Regions from separate parts of the Candidatus Allofournierella merdipullorum genome, predicted to be linked through region 1. Evidence: predicted binding sites of a transcription regulator. Region 1 holds the regulator's gene; each other region holds the start of a gene.
What was found. Region 1 encodes Rex, which represses fermentation and respiration genes when NADH is low (regulators of the CRP and FNR family bind a similar motif). Its sites were predicted from a motif close to ATTGTTAANNNNTTAACAAT; they were not measured.
Positions count from the first base shown of each region.

Region 2: hypB (hydrogenase nickel incorporation protein HypB) is a predicted target of Rex. The motif match lies at 5,728-5,747, and genes of this name have one in related genera.
Region 3: ACMNAY_RS06465 (NAD(P)H-dependent oxidoreductase subunit E) is a predicted target of Rex. The motif match lies at 1,681-1,700, and genes of this name have one in related genera.
Region 4: fucO (lactaldehyde reductase) is a predicted target of Rex. The motif match lies at 1,733-1,752, and genes of this name have one in related genera.

Region 1 covers NZ_DBFNWJ010000026.1:44,902-54,017, reverse strand. Annotated here, with positions in the region: gene ACMNAY_RS04640 (DNA translocase FtsK) at 1-2,060, opposite strand, end outside; gene ACMNAY_RS04635 (GNAT family N-acetyltransferase) at 2,248-2,697, opposite strand; gene ACMNAY_RS04630 (ClpP family protease) at 2,969-3,673, opposite strand; gene ACMNAY_RS04625 (redox-sensing transcriptional repressor Rex) at 3,945-4,583, shown strand; gene ACMNAY_RS04620 (thymidine kinase) at 4,609-5,226, shown strand; gene ACMNAY_RS04615 (TetR/AcrR family transcriptional regulator) at 5,367-5,993, shown strand; gene ACMNAY_RS04610 (hypothetical protein) at 6,141-6,626, shown strand; gene ACMNAY_RS04605 (hypothetical protein) at 6,634-6,819, shown strand; gene ACMNAY_RS04600 (DUF1266 domain-containing protein) at 6,806-7,786, shown strand; gene ACMNAY_RS04595 (V-type ATP synthase subunit D) at 8,053-8,661, opposite strand; gene ACMNAY_RS04590 (V-type ATP synthase subunit B) at 8,687-9,116, opposite strand, start outside.
Region 2 covers NZ_DBFNWJ010000035.1:38,249-47,364, reverse strand. Annotated here, with positions in the region: gene ACMNAY_RS05910 (glycoside hydrolase family 3 N-terminal domain-containing protein) at 1-93, opposite strand, end outside; gene ACMNAY_RS05905 (hypothetical protein) at 80-2,011, opposite strand; gene ACMNAY_RS05900 (hypothetical protein) at 2,008-2,967, opposite strand; gene ACMNAY_RS05895 (helix-turn-helix transcriptional regulator) at 3,059-3,919, opposite strand; gene rd (rubredoxin) at 4,077-4,232, opposite strand; gene ACMNAY_RS05885 (nitroreductase) at 4,338-4,859, opposite strand; gene ACMNAY_RS05880 (FadR/GntR family transcriptional regulator) at 4,888-5,595, opposite strand; gene hypB (hydrogenase nickel incorporation protein HypB) at 5,809-6,507, shown strand; gene ACMNAY_RS05870 (FAD-dependent oxidoreductase) at 6,500-9,116, shown strand, end outside.
Region 3 covers NZ_DBFNWJ010000037.1:1,461-10,576, reverse strand. Annotated here, with positions in the region: gene ACMNAY_RS06480 ([Fe-Fe] hydrogenase large subunit C-terminal domain-containing protein) at 1-715, opposite strand, end outside; gene ACMNAY_RS06475 (ATP-binding protein) at 753-1,178, opposite strand; gene ACMNAY_RS06470 (DRTGG domain-containing protein) at 1,175-1,525, opposite strand; gene ACMNAY_RS06465 (NAD(P)H-dependent oxidoreductase subunit E) at 1,769-2,263, shown strand; gene ACMNAY_RS06460 (ATP-binding protein) at 2,287-2,835, shown strand; gene ACMNAY_RS06455 ((2Fe-2S) ferredoxin domain-containing protein) at 2,842-3,219, shown strand; gene ACMNAY_RS06450 (NADH-ubiquinone oxidoreductase-F iron-sulfur binding region domain-containing protein) at 3,233-5,026, shown strand; gene ACMNAY_RS06445 (NADH-dependent [FeFe] hydrogenase, group A6) at 5,042-6,796, shown strand; gene ACMNAY_RS06440 (LysR family transcriptional regulator) at 6,902-7,780, shown strand; gene ACMNAY_RS06435 (APC family permease) at 7,852-9,116, opposite strand, start outside.
Region 4 covers NZ_DBFNWJ010000006.1:88-3,437, forward strand. Annotated here, with positions in the region: gene ACMNAY_RS01235 (hypothetical protein) at 1-441, shown strand, start outside; gene fucO (lactaldehyde reductase) at 529-1,677, opposite strand; gene ACMNAY_RS01245 (hypothetical protein) at 1,912-2,502, shown strand; gene ACMNAY_RS01250 (hypothetical protein) at 2,506-3,350, shown strand, end outside.

The DNA.
Region 1 (9,116 bases):
GCGCCGCCGGCATCCAGAATGGTGCGGCTGTCCACTTGGCTGGAAACGGCGAAGGCAATGCGACTGGGAATGTTGGCCTTGATGAGGCCGGTGATAACGTCCACACTGGGGCGCTGGGTGGCCACGATCAGATGCATGCCCGCCGCGCGGGCCTTCTGCGCGATGCGGCAGATGTAGTCCTCCACCTCTTTGCCCGCGACCATCATCAAATCGGCCAACTCGTCGATGATGATGGCGATGTAGGGCAGCTTTTCCAGGCCGTCGGTCTCGGCGGCAAGGCGGTTGAAGCTCTTGATGTCACGCACGTTGTTTTCGGCAAACAGATGGTAGCGGCGCTCCATCTCCGCCACGGCGCTGCCCAGAGCGCCCGCCGCCTTGCGGGGCTCGGTGACCACCGGCATCAGAAGGTGGGGAATGCCGTTGTACTCCGCCAGTTCCACCACCTTGGGGTCGATGAGGATGAGACGCACATCCTCGGGGCTGGCCTTATACAGGAAGCTGATGATGATGCTGTTCACGCACACCGACTTACCGCTGCCGGTGGAGCCGGCGATGAGCAGATGGGGCATTTTGCACAGATCCGCAATCTGGGAGTTGCCCGCGATGTCCTTGCCCAGAGCCAACGTCAGGGGCGACGCGCTCTTGGAATAGACCGGGGACTCGAATATGCTGCGGATGCCCACCGGGCTCTTTTTGCGGTTGGGCACCTCCACGCCCACGGCGGGCTTGCCGGGGATGGGGGCCTCAATGCGCACGCCGCCGGCGGCGAGGTTCAGAGCGATGTCGTCCGCAAGGCCGGTGATACGGCTGATCTTCACGCCCGCCAGCGGCTGCAGCTCGTAGCGAGTGACCGACGGGCCGCGGCAGATGTCCAGCACGCGGGTGCGCACGCCGAAGCTCTCCAGTGTGCTCACCAGCAGCTCGGCGTTCTTTTTCAGTTCGTCCTCCACGCCCGCGTCCTCCGACGTGCCGGTGCGCTCAAAGAGGCTCAGCGGCGGATAACGGTAAGCCTGCGGCTCCGTGGCAGCCGGGGCGATCATCATCTGGTCGTTCTTTCCCGTCACCACGGCGGCGGGGGTCATCTGCGAAGCGCTGGCCGCACCCATGGCCCGCTGGACCAGGTCATCCAGATCGCTGCCGCCCACCGTCTCGGGCAGAGGCTCTTCCACACTGGTCAGTTCGGGGGTGGGTTCTTCCTCGTTTTCAAGCAGAATGGGCGTTTCGAACTCCGCAGGTTCCTCGGCCGGCGCAGCATCCTTCGGCGGGAACATGCCAAAGGTACCGCCCGGCCCCACCAACGGTTCTTCCGGTTCGGGGGCAAGGTCGGTCTCGTGCACCGGGTCGGGGCCGAGGTCAATGTCCACCTGCGCGGAGCGGCGGCGCACCTTGGCCGCGGGGGCCGGCGCCGGGCGCTCCCTGCGCCGGGGCTGGGGCTCGGCAGGCTCTTCCTCCTGCTCCTCGTCCCTGCGCGCCTGGCGATCTGCCTGTTCGTTGCGCCAGAGGGCATAGCGGCCCGCAAAGAAATTCCACAAATCGCCCGGAGTAACGCCGGCAAACCACATCACACCTGCCGCCAGCAGCACCAGCAGCAGGATGTTGGCCGCAGGCCGGCCGCACAGCACCAGCAGAGTGCCGCCGACCACGCCGCCCAGCACACCGCCGCCCAACGCGCCCTGGCCCTGCTCATACAGGGCTTTGATGATCTGACTGAACTCCATGCCGGTGAGGTTCACCCGGGAGAACACAACCGCGGTGCCGCACAGGAACATCATGAGGCAAAGGGCTTTGGCGCATTTGGACCAGATGGGCAGGCCCAACGCCACCAGCACCGCCACATACAGCACCAGCAGGCCCAGGACGTACATTCCCAGGCCGAACACGCCGAACAGCGCCGCGCGCATCCACGCCCATGCGGATTCGCCCTGCACGAAGATCATTGTCACCAGAACGGCCCCCAAACCGAAAAGCAGGATGCTCCAGCTCTGGGCGATATCCGGCTGAGGTTTGCGTCGCCGGTTGCCGGAGGAGGTTTTTCTGGTGGAAGTTTTCTTTGTCGCCATAGTGTTTCTATATCCTCTTTTGCCTTGCGTTGATATCGTTCACCCGGGACCTGCACGGTCCTCGGCACAGAATGCTTAACTTAATTATTTTACCATCAACGGTGTGAATTGTAAAACCCAAATTTGGCGAACGCGGGCGTCTGAAAACGAAAGCTCCGGAGCAGTTTTCTCCGCGGACAACGCTCGCTTATTGCCGCAGGGTCAGCACAAGTTCCACTTCATCTTCAAATACTGCTCCGGTCGGCACAAAGCCTTTTCGCCTGTACAGATCCATCGCTCGGGTATTGTCTTTGTTGCAGGTCAAGACCACCCGGTCCGAAGCCCCGAAAGGCTTCGTTTTGATATATGCAAGCACCTGGTCCAGGGCGGCTCTTCCATAACCCAGGCCCTGGCTCGAGACATCGATCATCATGTGCCATATATCGTATTCCGGGATATCATAATCGTAGATGACCATCACATAGCCGACCATCGTGTCATCTTCATAGATACCGAAGGGCTGGCATTGTTGCCTGTAAACATACGCCTGAGCGAGGCTGCGGATCGGGTGTGAAACGAAGCGCTCCTGTTCGGGCGCAAGTTTCAAATTGAACGCGTCAACAAAATTTTCTTCGGTGATTTTTTCGAGATGGGTCATAAATACCTCCACAAATCATTCTTTGTTCATCTGCAAGCTGATTTTGCGCGAACATCTTATGAAGGGCATCAGACCGCATAAAAAAAGCCGCGGCAAATAAGCCGCGGCAAACCTATGAAACGCTCACAATGCGACCGAGGCCCTCAAAAGATATTCAGCTCGTGCATTCGTTCCGCTGTTTTTCATAGTTGAGCACCCCGCTTTCTCTGTTGATTTATTTCATCATAATCCCTGTCCTCAAAAATGTCAACAAAGGAAAGCGCCGGGGCTGTCAGCCCCGGCGTTCGATCTCGCCGTAAAGGTAATCCAGCGCGTCGTTCAAACTGCCCAGCTGGTCGATCAGTCCCTCGTGCACCGCTTGCTGGCCGGTGAGTACGGTGCCCACATCCATCACCAGTTCGCCGGTGTGCATCATCAGCTCCACAAAGCGCTCTTTGCTGATTTTCGAGTGGCTCTCCACAAAGCCTGCGATGCGCTCCTGCATCTGCTCGAAATAGCGCATCGTTTGAGGCACGCCCAGCACCAGCCCGGAATGACGCACCGGGTGGATGGTCATGGTGGCGGTGGGCACAATAAAGCTGCGCCGGCCACTGACCGCCAGCGGGATGCCGATGGAGTGGCCCCCGCCCAACACCAGAGTGGCGCTGGGCTTGCTCACCCCGCTGATGAGTTCCGAAAGGGCAAGACCCGCCTCCACGTCGCCGCCCACCGTGTTCAAAATCACCAGCAGCGCCTCAATGTCCGGGTCCTCTTCAATCGCCACCAGCTGCGGGATCACATGCTCATATTTGGTCACCTTCTGGCTCTGGTCCGCGCTGACATGCCCCTCGATCAGACCCACCACCGTCAGGCAATGAATGGCGTGGCGGCCTTTGGTGCGGATCACCGAACCGGTATCCATCATATACTCCTGTTCCAGTTTTTCCTGTTCCACCTGCGCGTCGGTGGGAGGCTGCCTGTTGTCGTTCGGTTCCATCGGATTCTTTCCCCCTTTTCAGTCGTCTTTGAAAGTGTTCCCACCCCGGGGGCGCTATTATACAAAAAACCGATGACTGCCCAAAAACTTTGTATAAGGTTTGACAAAGCCGATTCAAGGATTATACTATATAAAGGGCGTCTTGTTTTCAGGCGCTTTGCCCCGGTCTGTGGTCCGCAGCACAGCCGGATCGGGGAGCATGAGCGGCCTGCTGCTGCTTTGCATTTTTGCAAGCCTCGCTTGAAGAATCTGACAAAAGATGGTGAAACGAATGAACAACTCTCAGGGCAAGGTCTCTCTGCCGGTCATCAAACGGCTGCCGAAGTATTACCGCTATATCGCGCAGCTTCACAAATCCGGTGTGGCGACCATTTCTTCCAGCGAACTGGCACGCATGATGGGCACCACCGCCAGCCAGGTGCGTCAGGACTTCAACTGCTTTGGCGGCTTTGGCCAGCAGGGCATCGGCTACAACGTGGAAGTTCTGGAGAAAGAGATCGGCCAGCTTCTGTTCGGTCATGGTGAAAAACTGCCCACCATTCTGCTGGGCGCCGGCCGTCTGGGCACCGCGGTGTCCCGCTTTTTGACCACCGACACCAACGGCTACAATCTGCTGGCCGTTTTCGACGTTCGCCAGGAACTGGTGGGCCATGATTTGGACGGCGTACCCATCCATCACATTGACGAGCTGGAGGAGTTCTGCAAAGCGAACCACCCCACCGTCGCGGTGCTGTGCCTGCCCCGGGAAAGCGCAAAAGAAGTTTCCGGCCGGCTGGTGGAACTGGGTCTCAAGGGCTTCTGGAATTTCAGCCACTATGATCTTTCTGTGCCCTACCCCGGTGTCACAGTGGAGAACGCCCATCTGGGCGACAGCCTGATGAGCCTGGGCTATCGGCTGCGCAACAAATAAAACGGAAAGCGAGCGTCACTCTTTTATGGCAAAACTTTATTTCCGCTACGGCGCGATGAACAGCGGTAAAAGCACCGCTTTGATGCAGGTGGCTTTCAACTACGAAGAGCGGGGCATGCGGGTGTTCATCCTGAAGCCCAGCATCGACACGAAAGGCGGAGAGTGCCTGCTGAGCCGCCTGGGCGTCAGCCGTCCCGTGGACAAGGCCGTCACCCCGGATATGGACGTGTTCGAGCTGGTGCAAAAGGAAGCCGCCCGCGGCGACAAGCCCCTGGCCTGTGTGCTCACCGATGAGAGCCAGTTCTTCACCCCGCAGCAGGCGGAACAGCTCTTCATGGTCACCGTAAAGCTGAACATTCCCGTGATTGCCTACGGTCTGCGCACCGATTTTTCCATGCAGGGCTTTCCCGGCTCTACCCGCCTTCTGGAGCTGGCTCACGCCATTGAGGAGATGAAAACCATCTGCACCTGTGGCCGCAAGGCCACCTGCAATGGACGCAAGGTGAACGGCGAGTTCGTGTTCGAGGGTGACCAGGTGGCCATCGATCAGGAAAACAACGTGGAATATCAGAGTCTCTGCGCCCAATGTTATTTTGCCGAGCGTGAAAAGTTCTATCAGCGTCACCCAAGGGTTCGCGTCTGAATATCTTTTATATACTGCTCTGCTTTAAGAGTGCCGGAAGTACCGCTTCCGGCACTCTTTCTTTTACTTGTGCTTTCACTGCCACCATGCTATAATAAAAACAAATTCATTAAACGTGTTTTTATTTGTGAGGTGACTGTATGCCGCGGGTCGCGTATTCTGAAGCGCAGCGGAGCCAGATCCGAAAAGACCTGGTAGCTGTTGGCCTTGATTTGATGACGAAGCAAGGCATCCAGCACACCACTGTGGAGCAAATTTATCAGAAAGTGGGTATCTCCCGCTCCTTTTTCTACTCCTTCTTCCCCACCAAGGAAGATCTGGTGGTGGAAATGCTCTATCTCCAACAGCCTCGGATCGTTGAGTTTGCACGGCAGCTGCTGCGCACCCCCGAACTGGACTGGTGGCAGGCCGTCACCCGATTTCTCCACGCCTGCTGTTACGGCGAGCAAAATGGCATCGCGGTGTTGACCGTCGAGGAGCAGCAGAAGATTTTCCGTCGCCTCTCCCCCGAAAGCTACCAATCTTTCCGTGAAAAGCAGCAAAGGCTGTTTGGGCAGCTGCTGCAAGTTTTTGGTGTGCGACCTGAGCCAGACCGAATCAGCCTTTTCACCAACCTGTGCCTGGCGATTATGGTGATACAGCGTGCCATTCCCGGCAGCCTTCCCCTGCTTGTGCCCGAAGCCGCGGATGCGACCATTGATGTGCAGATCAACGCCATTGTGGACTGGCTTGCTTCTCTTCGCAGCCAGGACACGCAAAGTCAATAACATTCGGCCCGTTTGGCCTCTTTGCGGCGGTATTTCCAAACGGGCCATTCACTTACCCGCAATAAATACAAAATATCATTTTTATCTTTATGTATGTTTTCCCCGTCGTATGGCGGAGAGATAATAAATACTCAGGAGGGTTTTGACATGGGCATTTTCAGCAAGCTTTTCAAGGGGCCGGAGATCGACATGGAAAAAAGCGCAGCCAACGCCAAAAAAATGCGGGCGCTGTTTGACCATGTGGTGGAAGGCGGCAGCGAATACCGCTTGATTTTTGGCTATACCGAGGACGTGAGCCGCTTTAACTACGGATTTGTTCACGGCAGCAAGACGAAAATCGGCAATCTCATCGTGGGCTGGAACGAGGCTCAGGAGACCATCGTGGTCGTTCCCACTGTGCCGGATCTATCCGGCTGCGGCGAGCCCACCTATTACCGCCGCGCCGAAATTTTGAAGGCCTATCGGAACAAGTACCCCACCGACGCGTTTGTCATTTACCCGGATAAGCGGGGCTACATTGCCATCAACGCCTACGACTGGCTGGAGGATGAGAGTCTGTATGTTTACGTCTCTCAGGATGAAGAACTGGCAGCCTTCACCGATTTCTTCATGAATCGATTTACAAAAAAGTGAGGCGCCGATGTCCTGGAACGATCTTTTCTGGATACTGCTCCTGCTCACAGCGGTAACAATTTTCGGCCAGCTCTGGTTCCATTTCGTGGAGTTTTTGCTGGGGCGGGCAAAGCGCCTGTTGTTTCGCCATGAGCAGCCGCCGGTCTGGCACACCTTGCCAGATGAAAAGGAGAATGACGATGGACATCAATGAGATCATGAACCGTGCAAAGGCTGCGCAGGCGCGAGCAACCGCAAGCCTGCATGAGATGGAGGAAAAAAGCGAAGAGCTGGCCGCCTCTTCTTCCCCTAAGTCCCCCGCCCCGCCGCAGGACAGCGCCGACCGTGAGGCAGAGCAGCAGGCAGCCAACGCACAACGGCAGGTGGAGATTCTTGGACAGTTGTTTGACACCCAGACCATGGCCCAGATGGCGGCCAATCAGGAACAGCTGCAGCAGATGATGGAACAGCGGGTGGCAGAAGCTGCTTCCGCCAGCACCGAAGCTGTGATGAACCAGCTGTTTGGCGAGGACATGGGCGTGCTGGCCGCCGCTCTGGAGACGCTTTCCCTGGAAGCCGAGTGTGAAGGATTCGGCCTTGACAGCGAGAACGAGGACAACGATGTTCTCTACACCCTGCTGGACGAAACCATGGCCCGGCTCGAAACCCTGCCCGAGCCTGCATCTGCGGAATACGGCAGAGATACGGCACTCTGGGGCCAGTTTGGCATCTTGCTCTCAGGCATCGTGTCCACTCTCAATGACCACAGCCTGGATGGGCTGGACGTGGAAGAGCATGTGCCTGTACTGGAGCAGCAGGTTCTCTCGCTGGTCCGCCGCTCCTGGGGCATCGACGGACGGGGCGCTCTTCTTGAGACAATCCGTTACTTAAGTCAGGGCGGATACACCGAGCGATACCGTTTCTATTGCGAGGCAGAATCGCCGGAAGAACTGATGACCGGTGAAGAGGATTCGGATGAGCGTGAAGACGTTGTCCGTGCGTGGGAGTTTGCTCAGCACTATAAGCAGCAGTACTCCCCCGCTTTTATGACCGGCTGGGATGTGGGCCGCGCCGCCATGCTGGCCCGCTGGGGGAGCTATTTGGGCTGGATCACCCCCGAAGAAGCCCGGGGCATCCTGTGGGACTTGGCGCAGCGGGCCACGCAGGATCTGGGCGGTTGACGGGAATTTGCCCAGTCCTACCTTTTTGGCGGACTGATGTGGAAGCTGCTTTGCAACAGCCCGGCCGCGGGATATCTTGGTTACCTTTCCGATGCAGCCACTGCCCTTTTGATGGGCAAAGACGACGGCTCCGGAGGCCAGTGGCGCGACTTTTCCTGGCCTGCCCGGCGCAGGCTGGGTTTCACCCTGTAACATAACAGCAAAACAAAAGCCCCTTTGCGGAGATTCCGCAAAGGGGCTTTACTTTACAGGTTTGCAGCAGTGGTTCAGCCGTCCCGCTGCTTTTTGATGACCTTCAGGCGGGAGAAATCCTCCCGTTCCTTTTCCTCCAGCACCTCGGTGATGTACTTAATGGTGGCGGTGAACTGGGGGATCATGATGTTGTTCAGGGCGTTGGCGCGCTTCTGGGTCTTCTGGATGGCCACAGCCAGGCGATAGACGCTGCTCTCTACCTCGGCAAGTTCCACGGTGAGGCGTTTGACCTCGCAGAATTTCAGATACACGTCATCCAACTGGCTGTTGGTGGAATCCAGGCCGTAGTAAAGGCCGGGGGCGCTCTCCTCCATCTTCACGATGGGGAGCTCCACGCCCATGACGCTGCGGTAGTCCAGCTTGAGGCCGGTCTCTACGGGCACCGTCTTTGCAAATTCGCCCACAACGCCCAAGGTGATGTTGGCGCGCTGCAACGCCTTGTAGGCTGAGGAATAGGCGGTGGCGATCTCGTCCTGGATGACCGCCGCCCGGTCAATCAGCTGCATCATTTCCCGCACGAGGATGTTCCGTTTGCGGTCCATCAGGTCATAGCCCTGGCTGGCGAGCGCAAGGCTGCGCTTTTGCGCCATCAGGTTCGATTTTGTAGGGAAAACCTGTGCCATACGGCAGCCTCCTCTCTGTTAAGGGTCACTTTTTGAGGATCGTGCCGAGATCCTGATGGACGGCATTGGGCTTGTAGTAGTGGTCCAGCATGACCTGGTCCACACGGTCCAGCTCCTCGCGAGGCAGCATGGAAAGCAGCTCCCAGCCCAGATCCAGCGTTTCCTCGATGGTGCGGTTGGTGTTGCCCTGGCCCACGAACTTCTGCTCGAAGGCGCGGCCAAACTCCATGACCCGCTTGTCGCTGGCGGACAGCTCTTCCTCGCCGATAACGCTGGCCAGAGCCTTGGCGTCCTGCACGCGGGCATAGGTGGCGAAAAGCTGGTTGGCCAGGGGGTTGTGGTCCTCACGGGTATAGCCGGCGCCGATGCCGTCCTTCATCAGACGGGACAGGCTGGGCAGCACACTCACCGGCGGATAAACGCCGGTGGCATCCATGCCGCGGTCCAGAACGATC
Region 2 (9,116 bases), on a different contig from region 1:
GGCAGTGGTCATTTTTGCCAGCAGTTCCTCCACCGCTTCGGGGATGGTCTGGCCGGGACGCCGCGCGGTGCGGCAGGGTTTATTCTTCTCCATCGGGCTGCTCCTTTCTCTTGCGGCCGGTCAGCGCAAAGGCCACGATGGCCGCTACCAGCGCCAACGCCGCAACGCCCACGGCCACATAGGGCAGCACAGAGGCGTCCGCCGTCTCCGGCTGGGTCTCGGGCTGGGGTTCCTCGGCATCCTCGCTTTCCGCGCCCACGCCGCCGGGGGCGGGCGCGCCGGTGAGCTGTACGCCGTCCAGCACAAAGCTCTCCTGATCGCTGCTCAGCGAGAAGCTGGCGCCGGGGGCCAGGCCGATCTGGGCTTCCAGGGTGGTGTAGTCCTTGCTGGCGGCAAGGTCCAGCGCGAACTGCTGGCTGCCGCTGCGCAGGGTGAGCACACTGTCCTCATCGCAGCGGTAGGTGATGGAGATCACCTCGCCGCCGCGGCTGGAATCGTAGGCCACTTCGCCGCCGGAAAGGCCGGTGACGCAAGCGCCCCGGGAGGCGTCTTCATCCTCCTGCGCCTGGGCGGTACCGGTGAGGCGGGCGTATTCCGCCTGCATGTCCTCCAAGAGCAGCACCTGGTCGATGCGCAGGCCTGCCGCGTTCTCCGCCTGCAGGGTGAGGTCGTAGTCTTCCACCACCGTCAGCAGCACGCCCAGCTCGGTGTAGTCGCTGCTGGCGGGCAGGGTAACAGTCTTTTTCAGCTGGCCGCCGGAGTAGAGGCCCAGCTCAGCGTCCTTGTCGGCGCGGTAACGGATGACCAGCTGCTGCACCGGCGGGCACTCGGTGAAGGTGAGGCCGTCTTCCGCGGCGGGCAGCTCCACCACCCAGCCGTTCAGGGAAGAGGCGTCCTCCACCGATTTCGCTCCGTTTTCCGGCAGGCCCTCGGCGGCGGGCATGGTGTCGCGGGTGGGATACTCCAGCGACCAGTCCATCACCGTGGGGGGATTGCCTTCCTCTTTAAAGAGGTTGTAGCCGAAGTACAGGATGCCCCGCACCTCGGGGTAGTTCTGCTGATAGAACTCCACCATGGCCCGCATGGCCTTGCGCTTGGCGGCCACGTCGGCCACAAGGCCCGCGGTCTGGTTGGTGGCCTCGCCGCCGTTGTACTCCATGGTGTGGAAGCCGCACTCGATGACCACCGGCGCGTCGCCGTACTGGCTGCGGTAGGTCTCCATGGAGATGCGCAGCCGGTCCGCGTTGATGAGGGTGGCGTCGTCATCCTCCGCGGTGGGGATCTTCCCTTCCGGATAGCTGTAATTGTTGATGAAGTAGCCGTCCGCGCCGGCGGAGGCGTAGCTGGGGATGTCGTAGGTGTTGTCCCAGCCGTAGAACACGCTCAGGAACATCTTGGCGTCCTCAAAGCCGCAGGCCGCCGTCTCCTCGCGCATCAGCCGCACGATCTCCTCGGCGTAGGTGACCTGGTTTTTCTTGGAGGTCTCGGAATTGACCCCGCCCAGGTTCGCCTGCACCGTGCCGTCGTCCACCGGCATGTTCAAAGCGAAGTAGGCCACCTGATCCCGGTTTTCCGGCTTGCTGACGAACTGCACCAGCGCCCGGTGGCTCTCCATCACCTTGGCCGCGTCCTCTTTGGTGAAGGCGAAGTTCTCCGCGTCGTAGGACTCGATACGCACCACCGCGCGCATATCCAGCCGCTTGAGTTCGTTGAACAGGTGGGTCTTGTACTCGTCGCTGCCCGCGTCATCGAAGTTTTCCAAACCGTAGATGGTCACGGTGTTGATGTGGTAACGCTCGCTCATCCGCTCCAGCTCACGGGTGATCCACTCGTTTGTGTTCTCGGTGCGCTGCAGCTCAAAGGTGGCGCCGTTCCAGAAGGTCTCGGGGTCGGCACTCTCGGCGTAGGGGGTCATCACGCCGGTGGCCCCTTCGTCCGCCGCCATCACGCCGGTGGCCGCGCCGGCCGCCATGAGCAGGGTCAATGCCAGGGAGATGATCTTTCGTTTCATACGGCATCCTCCTCGGGATAGCGCAGCGCCCAGTCCATGACTGCCGGCGGCTCGCCCTCCTCTTTATAAAGGTTATATCCGAAGTACAGGTAACCCCGGAACTCCGGCACGGTCTCGTAAAAATCCAGCGTGGCGCGGATGGCCTGCTCCTTCGAGGGCCGGTCGCCCACAAGGCCCGCCGTCTGGCCGGGCCACTGGCCGTGGTTGTATTCCAGTGTGTGGAAGCCGAACTCCACGATCAGCGGCATGCCCGGATACTGGCTGCGGTATTTTTCCACCGCCACCGAAAGCCGCCGGCGGTTGATAAGCTCCTCATCGGTGCAGGGCAGCGTGGGCGCGTGGAGGTGCTGGGCGGGGTAGCTGTAGTTGTTGAGGAAGTAGCCGTCCGCGCCGGCAGCGGCGTAGCTGGGCACGTCGTAGGTGTTGTCCCAGCCGTAGAACACGCTCAAATAGAGCTTTGCGGTGGAAAAACCCCGGCGGTGGGTCTCCATGCGCATGGCGCTCACCAGCGACGCGGCGTATTCCACCTGGCGGTGGCGGCAGTCCGGAGAATTGACCCCACCCAGCGGTTCGGTGACCCGGCCGTCATCCACCGGCATATTCAAGGCGAAATAGGCCACACGGGAGCGGTGGTCCGGCGTACAGACCCAGTCCAGCAGGGCCTGATAACGGCTCAGCACATCGGGCACGTCCTCCTGGGCAGAAAAAGAAAACCCGGCGCCGTAGTCCTCGATCCGGACGACTGCCTGCATCTGCAAGCGGTCCAGCGTGGCGAACAGGATTTCCCAGCTCGCGCGCACATGCTCCAGCCCGTAAAAATTCACGGTGTTGAAGCCGTCCCGCTTCATCTGCTCCAGCAGGCCGCACAGATCGGCCTGCTTCGAGGCATTCTCGTCCAGCGCGAGGGTCGCGCCGAGTTTCATCTCACAGGGGTTTCTCGGGGATTTGCAGTTCATGTCAGCGCCTCCGTATTCCGGCGTTTTTGCTATAATTGCCTTTGTTCCAAAGTCAATTATAGTGACATTCACATTTCCAATCTATCCCGATTTATGCTTGCTTGTCCTCAAATATTGACTTTTGATATTCCCGCGGCGACATGCCCGTGTGGGCCTTGAACACCCGGTTGAAGGTCTTCACACTGGAAAAACCGGTGGCCTCGGCGATCTGGGTCACGTTCATCCGCCGCTCAGCCAGAAGCCGCTGCACCCGTCCCACACGGTAGGCGGTGAGGTACTCCATAAAGGTGGTACCGGTGAACCGCTTGAAAAAGCGGGCGAAGTAGCTGGTGGTGAAGCCCAGCTCGTCGGCGGCGTCCTGCAGGTCGATGTGCTGGGAGAAATTGCGCTCCACATACAAAAAGGCCTTTTCCAGATTGGCCAGCATGGCCGCCTGGGCGCTTTTTTCCTGGGTGTCCCGCTGCTGGGCGTCCTGCTCAAAGCCGTTCGCCAGCAGCACCACCAGATCGTACAGCCGCGCACGCACGCTGAGGTTTCGCCCCAGCTGGGTGGTGTCGTTGAGTTCGATGAGCCGCAGAAAGATGCTCTGCACCTCCTGCTGATGGCGCTCGTTCCACTGGGTGCTCACCCGGCTGATGCCCTTCATCTTTTTCTGGATGAGGCGCAGCTCTTCGCCGTCCTCAAACAGTTCCGGGGCGAACATCACCACCACCCGCTCGTGATCGTAGGTCTGGAAGTAGGAGTGGGTGTCGCCCCCGAGGATGACCGCCATGTCCCCCGGGCCGAGGGTATAGAGCACATCGTTGATGACCATCTTCACGCTGCCGGTGCGCACAAAGACCAGTTCCGTCTCCTTGTGCCAGTGGTTGGGGACCAATGCGCCCTCCCGGTCGTAAAACAGGACATAGGGAATGGTCTTTTCGGTCTGGTTGAGCAAAAAAGCGGTGCTCACGATGCATTCTCCCCCTCTCTTTTTGATTTCTCTGTGAATATTTTATCACCCGCGCCCGGCGCATGCAACCGCCGCCCCGGCGCACAAAAGCAGGAAAAAGGCGGACGCGCCCCCTTTTTATGGGGCTGCGTCCGCCTTTGCGGTCTGTGAAAATATTTTACTGCTGCTCGAACATGTCCTTGCCCACACCGCACAGGGGGCAGACATAGTCCTCGGGCACATCGGCCCAGGCGGTGCCGGGTGCCACGCCGTTGTCCGGGTCGCCGGCCGCCTCGTCGTAGATAAAGCCGCAGACAGTGCAAACATACTTCATAGCGCATCGCTCCTTTTTGGGTTTCACGGCCCGCCGGGCGGGCTCATGCCCTTATTGTATGTAAAGAAGCGTCATTCTTCCGTTGCCGGGGCAACATTTTGAAAATCAGCGGATGTAGTGCACATAATCCGGCTTGCGGGGCGCGGCGGGCTTCGGTTCCCCATCGGCATAGCCCAGGATGCAGTGGCCGATGCCCTCCCAGTCGCCTTCGATGCCCAGTTCCTTCAGGATGGCCTTGCCCTCTTCGCTCTCGAACTCCTCCTTGGCCCGGTGGATCCAGCAGCTGGCAAGACCCTCGGCGTGAGCGGCCAGCATCAGGTTGCCCATCACCAGGCTGCCGTCGTAGACGTAGGTGGGGGCGGCTTTGTTCGCCAGCACCACCAGCACCACCGGCGCGCCGTAGAAGGGGTCGCCGGAGGAGCCCATGATCTCGGCGTTCATGGCCGAGAGCTTATCCCGCATGGCCTTGTTGGTGATGGCCAGGATGATGGGGCTCTGGCGGTTCATGCCGGTGGCGGCGTACTGCCCGGCGGTGAGGATGCGCTCCAGCGCGTCCTGGGGCACGGGGTCCGGTTTGTAGCTGCGCACACTGCGGCGGGTCAGAATGGCATTGAGAACTTCGTTCATCGTATCTCCCCCTTTTCTTTTTATTATATCACTCATTGTAAATCTGCTGGCCGCCCTCGATGGCCTCCCCCAGATAGGTGTCGATCCAGCGGCGCAGCTGCTGCTCGTCCCGGTTTTTCAGGTGAGTATAGAGCAGTTCCGTGTTGCGGCAGAGAGCCTCGATGCCGTAGCGGCGGCAAAAGCGCACCCACAGCACGATGACCGGCGCGCGGAAGGAGTAATAGAACAAGGGCAGAATGCTGTTGCCGGTGATGAGGGCCAGCTCATGCTGAAACTCGAAGGCCCGCTCCGCCGCCTGCAGGGGTGTCTGCGCTCCCGCGATGCGGGCCACAAGGTCGCCCAGGCGGTCGATGTCTTCGTCGGTGGCGTTGCGCAAAATCAATCCCACCGCCATATGCTCCAGCGCCCGGCGCACCTCCAGAATGGAGCGTATCTCCTCCCGGCCCAGGGTGCCGCCGTTGTACTCCATGATGGCGATGAGGGTGCTCAGGTTTCCGTTGCGCCGGTAGTCCGCCACAAAGGTGCCCTGCCGCGGGCGCACCTCCACAAATCCCTGGGCCGCCAGTTCCGCCAGACCGCCGTTCACCACCGCCCGGCTTACCTGCATTTGTTGCGCAAGTTCCCGCTCCGGCGGCAGCGCCGTGCCCTCGGGCAGTTCCCCCGAAAGGATCATTCCCTGTATCTGCTTGACGAACAAATCTTTCAGACTGGGGGCCGACAGTTTCTCAAATTCCACAGCGCCTTCCTCCTCGTATTGGTCATACCACATACCACGCCCTTATTTTACCATGCAAATGGCTGAACGCCAAGAGCCTTTTTTGCACAGTATTCCGAAAAAATCGGCATCTATTGACCTTTTCCGCAGGGTAATGTTATTCTTTTAACGTTCGGCTGGGGCCGATATTTATTTCTGGCCCGACCACTGATACGACCATGGAGTGTGAGAGAATTGGAATCCTTTAAAATTCTTGAGATTCGCCAGAGCGTGTTTGCCTCCAACGACGAAGAGGCGGCGAAACTGCGGGCGGAACTGAAGGAGAAGGGCGTGTTCCTTCTGAACCTGATGTCCAGCCCCGGCTCGGGCAAAACCACCACCCTGACCCGCACCATCGAGGCGCTGAAAGACGAGATGAAAATCGGCGTGATGGAGGCGGACATCGACTCGGACGTGGACGCCCGCACCATCTCGGCGGCGGGGGCAAAGGCCATCCAGCTGCACACCGGCGGCATGTGCCATCTGGACGCGGGCATGACCCGCCAGGGCCTGGAGGGTCTGGGCACCGGGGACGTGGAACTGGCCATTCTGGAGAATGTGGGCAATCTGGTCTGCCCTGCCGAGTTCGACACCGGCGCTGTGAAGAACGCCATGATTTTGTCCGTGCCCGAAGGACACGACAAGCCCCTCAAATACCCGCTGATGTTCCAGGTGTGCGACGTGGTGCTGGTGAACAAGATGGACGTTCTGCCCTACTTCAATTTTGACCTGGAAAAATGCACCGAGTATGTGAAGATGCGCAATCCCAAGGCGCAGGTCATCCCCATCTGCGCCGCCACCGGCGAAGGGATGGACGCCTGGTACGACTGGCTGCGCCGGGAAGTGCGCGCCTGGCGGGGCGAAGAAACGGAAAAGGAGAACGGCCATGAGTGAGACCCATTTTCCCCTGGACGAAAGCAAGCTGTCCTTTGAAATTCCCCGGGATGAGCAGCCCCGGGAGAAGATACTGAAACTTGGGCGGAAAATCACCGACCGCATCCCCGCCAAATTGAAGGGCGTGACCGGCGACGACCCGGAATACTGGGGCCTGGCGGGCCTTGTGACCGACGAGATGGCCGACGTGGCCCTCAAGATGGAGGTCCGCAAGCCCATGACCCTGCCCCAGCTGGTGAAGGCCACCGGCAAGAGCGCCGAGGAACTGGAGCCGCTGCTCTATCAGATGAGCTACATCGGCCTTTTGGAATACAACTGGGAGAACGAGCGGCACGAAAAGCAGTACGTTCTGCCCATGTTCGTGCCGGGAAGCGCCGAGTTCTTCAACATGCAGAAGCATCAAATTGATGAGCACCCGGAGGTGACCGCCTTCTTTGAGCGGATGACCTTCCTGCCCCTGGAGCACATCCCCGCCATGGTGCCGCCGGGAGGCGCGGGCATCGGCATGCACGTCATCCCGGTGGAGAAGGCCATCGAGACCGAGAACCAGTCGGTGGACATCGAGCACATCAGCCACTGGCTGAAAAAGTACGACGGCAAGTACGCCGCCAGCCCCTGCAGCTGCCGCATGAGCCGGGCAAAGCTGGGCGAGGGCTGCGGCGACGACCCGGAGGACTGGTGCATCGGCGTGGGCGACATGGCGGACTACCTGGTGGAGACCCACAAGGGCCACTATGTGGACTACGACGAGGTGCTGCGCATTCTGAAGCGGGCCGAGGACAACGGCTTTGTGCACCAGATCACCAACATCGACGGCGAGAACAAAATTTTCGCCATCTGCAACTGCAACGTGAACGTCTGCAACGCTTTGCGGCTGAGCCAGATGTTCAACACCCCCAACCTGGGCCGCTCGGCCTATGTGGCCCATGTGACCACCGAGAACTGCGTGGCCTGCGGCCGCTGCGTGGAGTTCTGCCCCGCGGGCGCGGTGAAGCTGGGCCAGAAGCTGTGCACCAAGGACGGCCCGGTGGAGTACCCCCGGATGGAGGACCCTGCCGTGACCCCCTGGGGCCCGGAGAAGTGGACGGTGGACTACCGGGACAAGAACCGGGTCAACTGCCACGACACCGGCACCGCCCCCTGCAAGACCGCCTGCCCCGCCCACATCGCGGTGCAGGGCTATCTGAAGATGGCGGCCCAGGGGCGCTACACCGAGGCGCTGGCCCTCATCAAGAAGGAGAACCCCTTCCCCGCCGTCTGCGGCCGGGTGTGCAACCGCCGCTGTGAGGACGCCTGCACCCGCGGCAACGTGGACTCCGCGGTGGCCATCGACGCGGTGAAAAAGTTCATCGCCCAGAAGGACCTGGACGCCGCCACCCGCTACATCCCGCCCATCGTGCCCGCCAGCACCGGCGAGGGCTTCAGCGAGAAAATCGCCATCATCGGCGCGGGCCCCGCGGGCCTTTCCTGTGCCTTCTACCTGGCGGAAAAGGGCTACAAGCCCACCGTGTTCGAGAAGAACGCCCGGCCCGGCGGCATGCTGGTGTACGGCATCCCCTCCTACAAGCTGGAAAAAGACGTGGTGGACGCCGAGATCGACGTCATCCGCGCCATGGGCGTGGACATCCGCTGCGGCGTGGAAGTGGGCAAAGACGCGACCCTGGACCAGCTGCGTGCCGAAGGCTACAAGGCCTTCTACATCGCCATCGGCTGCCAGGGCGGCCGCAAGGCCGGCGTGCCCGGCGAGGACGCCGAGGGCGTGTTCACCGCGGTGGATTTCCTTCACGCGGTGGCAGAGAACGAGCACACCCCGGCGGCCAAGCGCACCGTGGTCATCGGCGGCGGCAACGTGGCCATCGACGCGGCCCGCAGCGCCCGCCGCTGCGGCGCGGAGGAAGTTTCCATGTTCTGCCTGGAGGCCAAAGACGCCATGCCCGCCGACCCAGAGGAAGTGGCGGAGGCCCAGGCCGAGCAGGTGCAGCTGCACTGCGGCTGGGGCCCCAAGGAAATTCTCACCGAGAACGGCAAGGTCACCGGCGTGGTGTTCAAGCGGTGCGTTTCGGTGCTGAACGCCGAGGGCCGCTTCGCCCCCGTTTACAACGATGCCGACACCATGACCGTGGCCTGCGAGCAGGTCATCCTGAGCATCGGCCAGAGCATCCTCTGGGGCAATTTGCTGGAGGGCAGCAAGGTGGAGCTGGCCGGCGGCGGGCGCGCCGCGGCGGACGCCCTCACCTACCAGACCGCCCAGCCCGACGTGTTCGTGGGCGGCGACGTGTACACCGGTCCCGGCTTTGCCATCGAGGCCATTGCCGCCGGCAAGGAGGGCGCGGTGTCCATCCATCGCTTCGTCCAGCCGGACACCAGCCTCACCATCGGCCGCAACCGGCGGGACTTCATCCAGCTGGATAAAGACAACCTCTTCCTCACCGGTTACGACAGCGCCGCCCGCCAGGAGGCCGCGGCCCCCGCGCCGGGCCTCTCCTTCCGGGACACCCACGGCACCCTCACCGAGGAACAGGTCAAGACCGAGACCGCCCGCTGCCTTGGCTGCGGCGCGTCGGTGGTGGACCCGAACAAGTGCATCGGCTGCGGCATCTGCACCACCA
Region 3 (9,116 bases), on a different contig from region 1:
GGTGGGGCGGGGTGCGGCTGCCATCCATCAAAGCCAGCAGTTTGGGGTAAATTTCCGCCGCCGACACCGCCCCGTCCAGGGCGCTGCGGCTGCTGCCCACCGGGGCCCGGCGCATGGTGACCTTGGCCGGGCAGGGCACGATGGCGATGCAGCCGATTTTTTCCTCTGGCAGGCCGGTTTTCTCCGCCGCCTTTTTCTTGGCCATGCGGGCCGCCAGTTCCATGGGCGGCACTAAGGGCAGCATATGGTCGATCAGCTCGGGGAAGCGCACCCGGATGAGCCGGGTCACCGCCGGGCAGGCGGAACTGATGACCGGACGCGCCGCGCCGCCGGTGGCCATGATGCGGCTGGTGGCGTCGCTGATGAGCTCGGCGGCGGCAGCCTCCTCAAACACGTCGTCAAACCCCGCGCGGCACAAAGCGTCCAGTACAAGGTCCTGATTCTTCTGATGGTTATACTGCACATACAGGCTGGGCGGCACGATGGCCACCCGGTACTCAAAATGCCCCAGCAGCGCCAGCGGGTCGCTCACCGCCCGCTTGGCCCGGTGGGGGCACAGCCGGATGCACTCGCCGCAGTCGATGCAGCGCTCCGCCTCGATCACCGCTTTGCCGCCCCGCACCCGGATGGCCTGGGTGGGGCAGCGCTTGATGCAGTTGGTGCAGCCGTTGCACAGCCGCGTTTCCAGCGTGACCGAATGAACGAACTGGTCCATGATCTCCTCCAAAAGCGGCCCCCGCCGGGTCGCCCTTTCAGTCGATGTTCACCCGCATGGTGATGGTGGTGCCCACCCCAACGGTGGACTGGATGTGGAACTCGTCGGTATAGCGCTTCATGTTGGGCAGGCCCATGCCCGCCCCGAAGCCCAGGCTGCGCACCTCGGCGCTGGCGGTGGAAAAGCCCTCCTGCATGGCCTGCTCCACGTCCGGGATGCCGGGCCCCTGGTCCGACAGCACCATCTCCACATCGTTGTCGCCGATGGCCACGTCGATGTTGCCGCCTCCCGCGTGGATGGCCAGGTTGATTTCCCCTTCATACAGGGCGATGGAGATGCGCCGCACCGCCGCCGCGGGCACCCCCAGCTTTTTCAGGGTGGCCTTCAGATCGGCGCTGGCCTCCCCCGCCCGGGCGAAGTCGTCGCCGGGCACGGTGTATTCCAGCCGGATGGGCTCGCTCATGGCATTTCCCCTCCCCGCAGGCCCTTTTCGTAAAGCCTGCCGCAGGCCGCGAACATGGGCAGATCGGTGGACAGCACCGCCATCCCCCGCTGGGCCGCCATCTCCACGATCTGCTCCTGAGGCTGCTTGCCCCGCACAAACACGATGCACACCATGTCCATCATCTCGGCAGTTCGCACCACCTGCGGGTTGTTCAGCCCGGTGAGCAGCACCGCCTGGTCCTTCACATAGGCCAGCACGTCGCTCATCATGTCGCTGCCGCAAGCGGTGTGCACCTGGGCATTCAGGTCCGCGCCGGGCGTATGCAGCCGGGCGTTTAAAATCTCTCTCACCTCTCCGATGGTCATTGCAGGCTCCCCCTTTTCCCTGGGGCGGCCCCTCCGGCCGCCTCTTTCCTTTTATTATAAAAGATGCCCCACCCCCTGGCAAGGGCAAGTCGATGACATTTTCAACAGTTTTTTATCAACTCGTGCTGCAATTTTATACGCCTTTCCGGTATTTGATTGTTTAATTTATAACAGCCTTCTGGTATAATGGAAGCATATGGGCAGGGACCGCTGCCCCCGTGACCAACCATCAGGAGGGATACTATGAGGCACTTTTCCACCGTGCCGTTTTCCGGCACACCCGAGCAGGAAGGGCAGTTGAAAGCCTGGCTCGAAGCAAACAAGGACACGCCCGGCGTGGTCATGCCCGCCTTGCAGAAAGCCCAGGAGATCTACGGCTACCTGCCCATCGAGGTGCAGCGCATGGTGGCCGAAGCGCTGGGCAAACCTCTGGCCGAGATTTACGGCGTGGCCACCTTCTACTCCCAGTTCAGCCTGACGCCCAAGGGCAAATACCGCATCAGCGTGTGCCTGGGCACCGCCTGCTACGTGAAGGGCAGCGGCAAGCTGTATGAAAAGCTCCAGGAGAAGCTGGGCATCGCCGGCGGCGAGTGCACGGCGGACGGCAAATTCAGCCTGGACGCCTGCCGCTGCGTAGGCGCCTGCGGCCTGGCCCCGGTACTTATGGTGAACGACGACGTCTACGGCCGCCTGACGGTGGACGATCTGGACGGCATCCTGGAAAAATACCCCGACTAACGCCGGAAAAGGGGGGGCGCGCGGTGCAGGAACTTTCGATGAACCTGTTGGACGTGGCCGAGAACTCGGTGGCCGCCGGCGCGAAGCTGGTGCGCATCGAACTCTCGGTGGACGAAGAAGCCCGCCGCCTGCGCCTTGCCATCATCGACGACGGCAAGGGCATGGACCCGGAGCTGGCAAAACGGGTGACCGACCCCTTCTGCACCAGCCGCACCAGCCGCAAAGTGGGGCTGGGGCTGCCTTTTTTGAAAATGGCGGCCGAGCTCACCGGCGGCGAGCTGACGCTGGAAAGCGAAGAGGGCAAGGGCACCGCGGTGACCGCCATCTTCTGCACCGACCACATCGACATGCCGCCCCTGGGAGACGTGGCTGCCAGCGTGGCGAGCCTCATCCAGTGCAGCCCCCACATTAATTTTGTGTTCACCCTCACCGGCCCGGGCGGCGCTTTTTGCGCCGACACCCGCGAGATGCGGGAGATTCTGGGCGGGGTGAGCCTGGCCGAGCCCGAAGTGGCCCTGTGGCTGCGGGAGTATCTGGCCGAGAACATCCGCGAAATTTTGGAAAAGGAGTAACGCTTTATGAAAAGTTTGCAGGAACTGGCGGCCATCCGGGACCGGATGCGCCAGACCGTGAATACCCGTGAGCCGGGCGAAAATCCCATCCGCGTGCAGGTGGGCATGGCCACCTGCGGCATCGCCATGGGCGCGCGCGGCGTTCTGAACGCCTTCACCGAAGAAGTGGCCCGCCGGGGCCTTTCCGGCATCATGGTCACGCAGACCGGCTGCATCGGCATCTGCAAGTACGAGCCGGTGGTGGAGGTCTTTGTGCCCGGGCAGGAGAAGGTGACCTACGTCCACATGAACCCCGAAAAGGCCGCCCGCGTTGTGGCGGAACATCTGGTGGGCGGGCACGTGGTCACCGAATACACCATCGGCCAGGCCGGCACGGAAGAATAAGGAGGCAGAGCCAATGTACAGAAGTCATGTCATGATCTGCGGCGGCACCGGCTGCACCTCGTCCGGCAGCGACAAGGTGGCCGCTGCCTTCGAGGCGGAGATCGTAACCGCCGGTCTGGAAAATGAAGTCAAGGTCATCCGCACCGGCTGCTTCGGCCTGTGCGCTTTGGGCCCCATCGTGGTCATCTACCCCGAGGGCACCTTCTACAGCATGGTCAAGCCCGAGGACGTGGCGGAGATCGTGAACGAGCACCTGCTCAAGGGCCGCCCGGTCATCCGCCTGCTCTACAACGAGACGGTGGCGGAGGACAACTCCATCAAGAGCCTGGACGAGACCTCCTTCTACAAAAAGCAGAAGCGCATCGCCCTGCGTAACTGCGGCGTCATCAACCCCGAGAACATCGAGGAGTACATCGCCTTCGACGGCTACGCCGCCCTGGGCAAGGCGCTCACCGAGATGACCCCCGACGAAGTCATTCAGGTGGTGCTGGATTCCGGCCTGCGGGGCCGGGGCGGCGGCGGCTTCCCCACCGGGCGCAAATGGCAGCTGGCCTGCGCCGACCGGGGCAAGGTGGAAAAATACGTCTGCTGCAACGCCGACGAGGGCGACCCGGGCGCGTTCATGGACCGCAGCGTGCTGGAGGGCGACCCCCACAGCGTCATCGAGGCCATGGCCATTGCCGGTTACGCCATCGGCGCGGATCAGGGCTATGTGTATGTGCGCGCCGAGTATCCCATCGCGGTGAACCGGCTGTCCACCGCCATCCAGCAGGCCCGGGAGTACGGCCTTCTGGGCAAGAACATCTTCGGCACCGATTTCTCCTTTGACATCGACATCAAGCTGGGCGCGGGCGCCTTCGTCTGCGGCGAGGAGACCGCCCTGATGACCAGCATCGAGGGTATGCGCGGCGAGCCCCGGCCCCGCCCGCCCTTCCCCGCCAAGAAGGGCCTGTTCGGCCGGCCCACCATCCTGAACAACGTGGAGACCTACGCCAACATCCCCCAGATCATTCTGAAGGGCGCCGACTGGTTCCGCAGCATGGGCACCGAGAAGAGCCCCGGCACCAAGGTGTTCGCCCTGGGCGGCAAGATCAAGCACACGGGCCTTGTGGAAGTGCCCATGGGCACCACCCTGCGGGAGATCGTGGAGGAAATTGGCGGCGGCATCCCCGGCGGCAAGAAGTTCAAAGCCGCCCAGACCGGCGGTCCCTCCGGCGGCTGCATCCCCGCCAGCCTCATCGACACCCCCATCGACTACGACAACCTGATGGAAATCGGCAGCATGATGGGCTCCGGCGGCCTCATCGTCATGGACGAGGACACCTGCATGGTGGACATCGCCAAGTTCTTCCTGGAGTTCACCGTGGACGAGAGCTGCGGCAAGTGCACCCCCTGCCGTGTGGGCACCAAGCGCCTGTTGGAGCTGCTGGAGAAAATCACCAGCGGCAACGGCACCATGCGCGATCTGGAGCGCATTGAAGAGCTGGCCCAGTTCATCAAGGAGAACAGCCTGTGCGGCCTGGGCCAGACCGCCCCGAACCCGGTGCTCTCCACCCTGCAGTACTTCCGCGACGAGTACCTGGCCCACATTCAGGACAAGCGCTGCCCCGCCGGGGTGTGCAAGGCCCTGCTGACCTATAAAATCGACGAATCCAAGTGCCGCGGCTGCACCCTCTGCGCCCGTGCCTGCCCCGCGGGCGCCATCAACGGCAGCGTGCGCAACCCCCACAACATCGACACCCTCAAGTGTGTCAAGTGCGGGGCCTGCATGGAGACCTGCCGCTTCGGCGCCATCAGCAAGGGTTAAAGGAGGACGCAAACAATGGAAATGGTCAATCTCAAAATCAACAACGTGCCCTGCAAAGCGCCGGCGGGCGCCACCATCCTGGAGGCCGCCCACGAGATCGGCATCACCATCCCCACCCTGTGCTACTTAAAGGAAATTCAGCGGGTGAACGGCGCCTGCCGCGTCTGCGTGGTGGAGGTGAAGGGGGCCAAGAACCTGCTGCCCGCCTGCGTCTACCCGGTGAGCGAAGGCATGGAGGTGTTCACCAACACCCCCAAGGTCCAGGCCGCCCGCAAGACCAACCTGGAGCTTATCCTCTCCACCCACAACCAGGACTGCATGAGCTGCGTGCGCAGCGGCGACTGCGAGCTGCTGCGGCTGTGCAAGCAGTACGGCGTGGATAAGTCCAACTCCTTCGAGGGCGTTCTGCCCGAGCGCCAGGACGATTACAGCGCGCCTCACCTTCTGAAAGACAACTCCAAGTGCATCATCTGCCGCCGCTGCATCTCCACCTGCGCCGAGAACCAGGGCGTGGGCGTTATCAACGTGGTGGAGCGCGGCTTCAACACCCACATCGCCTGCGCCTTTGAGGGCAAGCTGGTAGACTCCACCTGCATCGGCTGCGGCCAGTGCATCAACGTCTGCCCCACCGGCGCGCTGGTGGAGCGGGACGACACCGACAAGGTGTGGGCCGCCCTGGGCGACCCCACCCGCCACGTCATCGTGCAGACTGCCCCCAGCGTGCGTGCCGCCCTGGGCGAGGAGTTCGGCCTGCCCATCGGCACCAACGTGCAGGGCAAGATGGTGGCGGCGCTGCGCCGTCTGGGCTTTGACGGCGTGTTCGACACCGACTTTGCCGCCGACATGACCATCATGGAGGAGGCCACCGAATTCCTGCACCGGATGAAGGAGGGCGGCCCGCTGCCCCTCATCACCAGCTGCAGCCCGGGCTGGGTGCGCTACTGCGAGACCTTCCACCCGGATTTCATCCCCAACCTCTCCAGCTGCAAGAGCCCCCAGCAGATGTTCGGCGCGCTGAGCAAGACCTACTACGCCCAGAAGATGGGCCTTGACCCCCGGGACATCTACTGCGTCAGCGTGATGCCCTGCACCGCCAAGAAGCTGGAAATCGGCCGGGACGACCAGTGCGCCGCCGGCGAGGGCATCCCCGACGTGGACGTGTCCATCACCACCCGCGAGCTGGCCCGGATGATCCACCGCAGCGGCCTGCGCTTCAACGACCTGCCCGACGAGGACTTCGACCCCGCCATGGGCGAGGCCTCCGGCGCGGGGCACATCTTCGGTGCCACCGGCGGCGTGATGGAAGCGGCGCTCCGCACCGCAGTGGAGACCCTCACCGGCCAGGAGGTGCAGCCGGTGGAGTTCGAGGCCGTGCGCGGCACCGACGCCATCAAGGAGGCCACCTACCAGGTGGAGGACCTGACCCTGCGAATCTGCGTGGTCAGCGGCACCGCCAACGCCGGCAAGGTGCTGGACATGGTGCGCAAGGGCGAAAAGCAGTATGACTTCATCGAGGTCATGGCCTGCCCCGGCGGCTGTGTCAACGGCGGCGGCCAGCCCATCCAGCCCGCCCCCGTGCGCAACTTCACCGACATCAAGGCCCTGCGCGCCAAGGCCCTCTACGACCAGGACGAGCGCAGCGCCATCCGCAAGAGCCACGAGAACCTGCTGGTGAAGAAGGTGTATGTGGAGTTCCTGGGTCAGCCCGGCAGCAAAAAGGCCCACGAAATTCTGCACACCCATTACCAGAAGCGGGAGAAGCTTTACTAATCGTAATATTATTTCAAAATTATACAAATATGGCGGGTGGCGTCAGCCACCCGCCCTGTTTGCGCTTTAAGGCAAAACGCGACGCGCCACAGGAGGAATCATTCGGTGAACGACATCAGTTTCCAGCAGATCTTGTATTTTCGGGCCGCCATGCGCAGCACCAGTTTTTCCGCTGCCGCAAAGCTGGCTTACACCACCCAGTCCACCATCAGCAAGGAGATCAGCGCGCTGGAGCGCGTGGTGGGCGAACCTTTGTTTTTCCGCAGCAAACAAGGCAGTTTCCCCACCGAGCGGGCTGTGGCGCTGGACATCGAGCTCACGGACATCTACGACACGGTGGAGCATCCTTTGAACGATTCGGCGGCCCTGAGCAAGGATGAGCTCCGCATTGGTTTTTGCCAAAGCATCGACTTTCTTTCCGCAATACCGGACTTTTTCGACACATTGAAAGAGTTCGAGGAAAAGCTCAATCTCAAACTGGTCTGCCGCGAAAACAGCGAGATCCTCAAAGCGGTGCTGGACGGCTCTCTGGACATGGGGTTCATTTTGTCAGACACCAATCCTGTGAACCCCAACATCAAATTGCACATAGCGGCTTTGTCCGCGCCCCGGGTGTATTTTTCCTGCAACTGCCCTCTGGCGCAGCTGGACACTCCCATCCCGATGGACGCCTTTTCCCGCTATCCGCTCATTACCACCAAGTATCTCATCGAACAGGACGGATACCGCATGATCAACCTGCTGCCCTTCACTCCCGCCTGGATCAAAATCGTGGACTCCTACAACGATGTGCTGCTGCATCTTGCCACCGGTCGCTATATCACACTGCTTCGCCCCTATGTGAACCTGGCAAGCAACAAGAACATCACCGGCTGCGACCTGCCCGAAAGCTACGCTCTCAAACAGGGCGTCTCCATGATCTGGCGCAAGGACAGCAAAAACCCCAACCTGCGCGCGCTGCTGAGTCGGCTGCGTCTTCTGTGAGAGCGATCCCCTCCGACAAACAAAAACCGGCGGCCGCCCGAAAAGGGCGGCCGCCGGTCTTGCTTTGTCGATCAGGCGGAGCGTTTGCTCAGCGCATGGAACACAAAGTAGGCGGGAATGGAGGTTGCCATCAGGCCGATGCTCTGCAGCATCTGGGTGGGGGTGCAGGTCAGGCAGATGGCAAGGGTGATAACGATGGCCAAAACGGTGGTAACGGGGTAGCCGGGCATCTTGAGAGGACGCTCCAGGTCGGGCTTCTTCTTGCGAAGCACCAACAGCGACAGGCAGACGACACACTCCAGGATGCGCCCCGCGAACACGTTGATGGCCAGCAGGGTGCTGAAGGAACCGGTCCACACGAAGATCAGCGCCACAAGGCAGATGAACAGGGTGGGAACATAGGGGGTGTTGAACTTGCTGTGCAGGCGGCCGAAGGACTTGAACATCAGGCCGTGCTGGCTCATGGAGAAGGTCACGCGGGGATAGCTCATGATGCCGCCGTTCAGCGCGCCGAAGATGGACACGCAGGCGCCGATGGTCACGATGACGGTACCGGCCTGGCCGAAGATGGCGGTGCCGGCGTCCACCACGGGAGTCTCACTGCCGGCCAGGGCGGCAAAGCCCACAGAGCCGACGCAAGCCACAGAGATGAGGATGTTGATGGCGATAACGATGAGCATGCCGATGATCAGGGCCTTGGGAAGGGTCTTCTTGGGGTCCTTGATGTCACCGGCCATGTAGGCCAGCTGGTAATAGCCGCCAAAGGCCAGGAAGGCGGGGAACGCCGCACTCAGCACGCCGCAGGAGGCGCTTTCCGCCTCAGGCACCACGGTGGTGAAGTTTTCGGGCGAGAGGATAACGAACCCGCCCACGATCACCAGGATCAGGGCCAGCAGCTTGCCCACAGTGAAGATGTTGGCCACGGTGGAGCCCAGCTTGGTGCCGCAGATGTTCAGGATCATCAGCGCCAGAATGATGGCGGTGGCGATCATCTTGATGCCGGTGGGGGTGATGCCGGGGATGAGCTTTGCCAGGTTGGTGGCAAAGCCGGTGGCCAGCATAGCCACCAGGGGGATGTAGTTGCCGATGGTCATGGACCAGCCGTACACAAAGCCGCCGGGCTTGCCGAAGGCCTCGGTGATGTAGACGTAGGGGCCGCCGGCTTCCGGCATGGCCGGAGCCAGCTCAGAGTAGACCAGGGCGCAGAGGATGCCGCTGGCGCCCGCCAGCACCCAGGCGATCATGAACGGGCCGAAGGAGCCGGCCGCCGCGGCCACGGTGCCGGGGGTCATGAAGATGCCCGAACCGATGACGGCGCCCACCAGGATGGACACTG
Region 4 (3,350 bases), on a different contig from region 1:
GCATTCCTGGCGCTGGCTCTGGCCCTGTGCGCCTGTTCCGCCAAGGAAGCGGCCTTCCAGACACCGGAGGAGGCCGGCGAGGCATTTCTGACGGAATTCTTCACCGCCAACGCCGACGGCCGCTACGATGCCTTCTCCCAGGCTTCCGTCATAGACGAGGCCGCCGTGACGGATTATTATGAGGGGCTCGCCCCCTGCGTCAGCCCCGAAGCACTGGACGTGCTCGTCGCCAACCGCACCCTGAGCCGGTACGACGAGTTTTACGCGGGCAAGCAGGTGGAGGTGGCAGAAGTTCAGCTGGAAGGCACAGGCGACGACAACTTTGATTTCACCGTCAGCCTGACCGTGGACGGCGAGGCGGAGGAATACACAGGCCAGCTCTCGGCCGGGCCGCTGGACGGCAGTTATGCCGTGACTCGTTTTTACTGCGGCGGGATGTGACCTTTCGCCAAGCCAGCATCGATGCACACAAAAAGAGGGGCCGCCCCGCGGGGCGGCCCCTCTTTCTTTTGATTGGTTCTGAACGCCTTACATCAGGCTGCGGTAGAGCGCGGCGATCTCCTCCACGCTGGTGTCGCGGGGGTTGCCGGGGCGGCAGGCGTCGGCATAGGCGCTCTCGGAGAGGAACTGCACGTCCTCCTCCTTCACGATGGCCTTCAGGTCGGCGGGGATGCCCACGTCCTGGCTCAGCTGCTTCACGGCGGCGCAGGCGGCCTTGCGGGCCTCGTCCAGGGTCATGGCGTCCACGCCTTCCACGCCCATGGCCTTGGCGATGTCGCGGTACTTCTCGCCGGTGGCGGGAGCATTGTACTCCATCACGGTGGGCAGCAGGATGGCGTTGGCCACACCGTGGGGGGTGTCGTAGACAGCGCCCAGGCTGTGGGCCATGGAGTGCACGATGCCGAGACCCACGTTGGAGAAGCCCTGGCCGGCGATGTACTGGGCCAGCGCCATGCCCTCACGGCCCTCCGGCTCGCCGGCAACGGCGCCCCGCAGGTGCTTCGCGATGAGCTCGATGGCCTTGAGATGGAACATGTCGGTCATCTCCCAGGCGGCCTTGGTGATGTAGCCCTCGATGGCGTGGGTCAGCGCGTCCATGCCGGTGGCGGCGGTGAGGCCCTTGGGCATGGTGGACATCATGTCCGGGTCCACCACGGCAACTTCGGGGATGTCGTTGGTGTCCACGCAGACGAACTTGCGCTTCTTCTCCACGTCGGTGATGACGTAGTTGATGGTCACCTCGGCGGCGGTGCCGGCGGTGGTGGGCACGGCAATGGTGAACACCGCGTGCTTCTTGGTGGGGGCAACGCCCTCCAGGCTGCGCACGTCGGCAAACTCGGGGTTGTTGGCGATGATGCCGATGGCCTTGGCGGTGTCCATGGAGGAGCCGCCGCCGATGGTCACGATGCAGTCCGCACCGCTGGTCTTGAAGGCCTCCACGCCGTGCTGCACGTTCTCGATGGTGGGGTTGGGCTTGATGTCGCTGTAGACTTCATAGGCGAAGCCCGCCGCCTCCAGCAGGTCGGTGACCTTCTTGGTCACGCCGAACTTCAAAAGGTCGGGGTCAGAGCAGACAAAAGCCTTTTTGTAGCCGCGGGCGGTCAGCTCGGGAACGATGTTCTCGATGGCGCCCTTGCCATGATAGGAAATGGTGTTCAGAACGATGCGGTTAGCCATTGGTATCCTCTCCTTTTCAGGTCAAACAAAACGTTTGCTTGGCGGAGTTTCTCCGTCTGTTACAAGTATAACAATCTATTCCCCGCAGAGCAAGGGAGCGTTTCGCATGAAAAACGCAAAAAAATTTTAGTCGCTTTGCAATATTTTCCTCACCTCAGGTGTTTACTTTGTGCCGGCGGGGAACACTAACCCCAAACCGGCCGCACATTTCTTTAAAATTAAGGAGTCACACACATGAAAAAACTCGCTTTGACCCTCGCCCTCATCATGGCTGTTGCCGCCTTTGCCGGCTGCTCTTCCGCCCTCTCTTCTTCCGCGCCTTCCTCCGCGCCCAGCAGCAGCGCCCCGGCTTCCGAGCCCGCCTCTGAGCCTGCTTCTGAGCCCGCTTCCGAGCCTGCCAGCGAAGCCGAGCCCGGCAGCCTGGAGGCCCTGATGGACCAGGTGCTGGCCGCGGGCGACGCGGAGCAGATCCCCATGCTGATGCCCGCCGACCTGAACGGCGGCGCCAAGTACACCCCGCTCACCGAGGAGAACTCCGAGTACAACCTGGGCGTGACCCGTGACCGCTATGCCGACGGCATCGCCGCCGAGGCCGCCATGACCTCCGTGCCCTTCTCCGTCTGCCTGGTGAAGGCGAACAGCGCCGAGGAGGCCGAGCAGCTGGCCGCCGACATCGAGGCCAATGCCGACCCCCGCAAGTGGATCTGCGTGGAAGCCGAGAGCAAGATCGTGGACTTCTCCGGCGACACCGTCATCCTCATCATGACCAGCGCCGACCTGGCTGAGCAGCTGCACAGCGGCTTCACCGCCGCCGTGGCTGAGTAAGCCGTGAAACGCAAACTCGCATTCGCAGCCGCGGGGCTCTGCTTCGCGGCTGCCGCTGTTGTCATTGCGGTGGCAATGGGCCTGTTCGACCGCGGCATGCGCCCGGACGAGAACGGCATGTACACCGCCCACGGCCACTGGGTCGAGGCGCTGGACGGGCCCGACGTGGACAGTGCAGTGCGCTTTGGTGAAAAGCTGGAAAAGCTGAAAGCGGACCTGCTCACCGAGGAGAACCGCGCCTTTTACGCCATCGTGCCGGACAAGGGCTATTACCTGACCGACGAGGTGAGGCCCGCCACCGACTATCAGGCTCTGTTCTCCACGGTGGACAGCCAGCTGATGGGCAGCGGCATCGAAAAGATCGACCTGACCGGGGCGCTGACCCTGGAGGACTACTATTTCACCGACAGCCACTGGCGGCAGGAGCGGCTGGGCGGCGTGGTGGACGCGCTGGGTGCAGCCATGGGCTTTTCGGTGGACATGGACGGCTTTGACCCGGTGACAGTGGAAGGCTTCATCGGCGCCTACGGCAAGTACGGCGCGGACAAGCCGGAAGAACTGACCTATCTGGTCAGCGACGCCACCGTGGCCGCCGTGTGCGACAACTACCAGTACCCCGATTCCACCGCCGTCTACGACCTCGGGCGCCTTGACACCGACGTGCCCTACGACGTATTTTTGAGCGGGGCCAGCCCCCTCATCACCGTCGAGAGCCCCCTGGCGGCCACCGACAAGGAGCTGGTGGTGTTCCGGGATTCCTATGCCAGCAGCCTCGTTCCGCTGCTGCTGGGCCAGTACCGCAAGGTGACCCTGGTGGACATCCGCTACATGGTCAGCGGCCTTGTGCC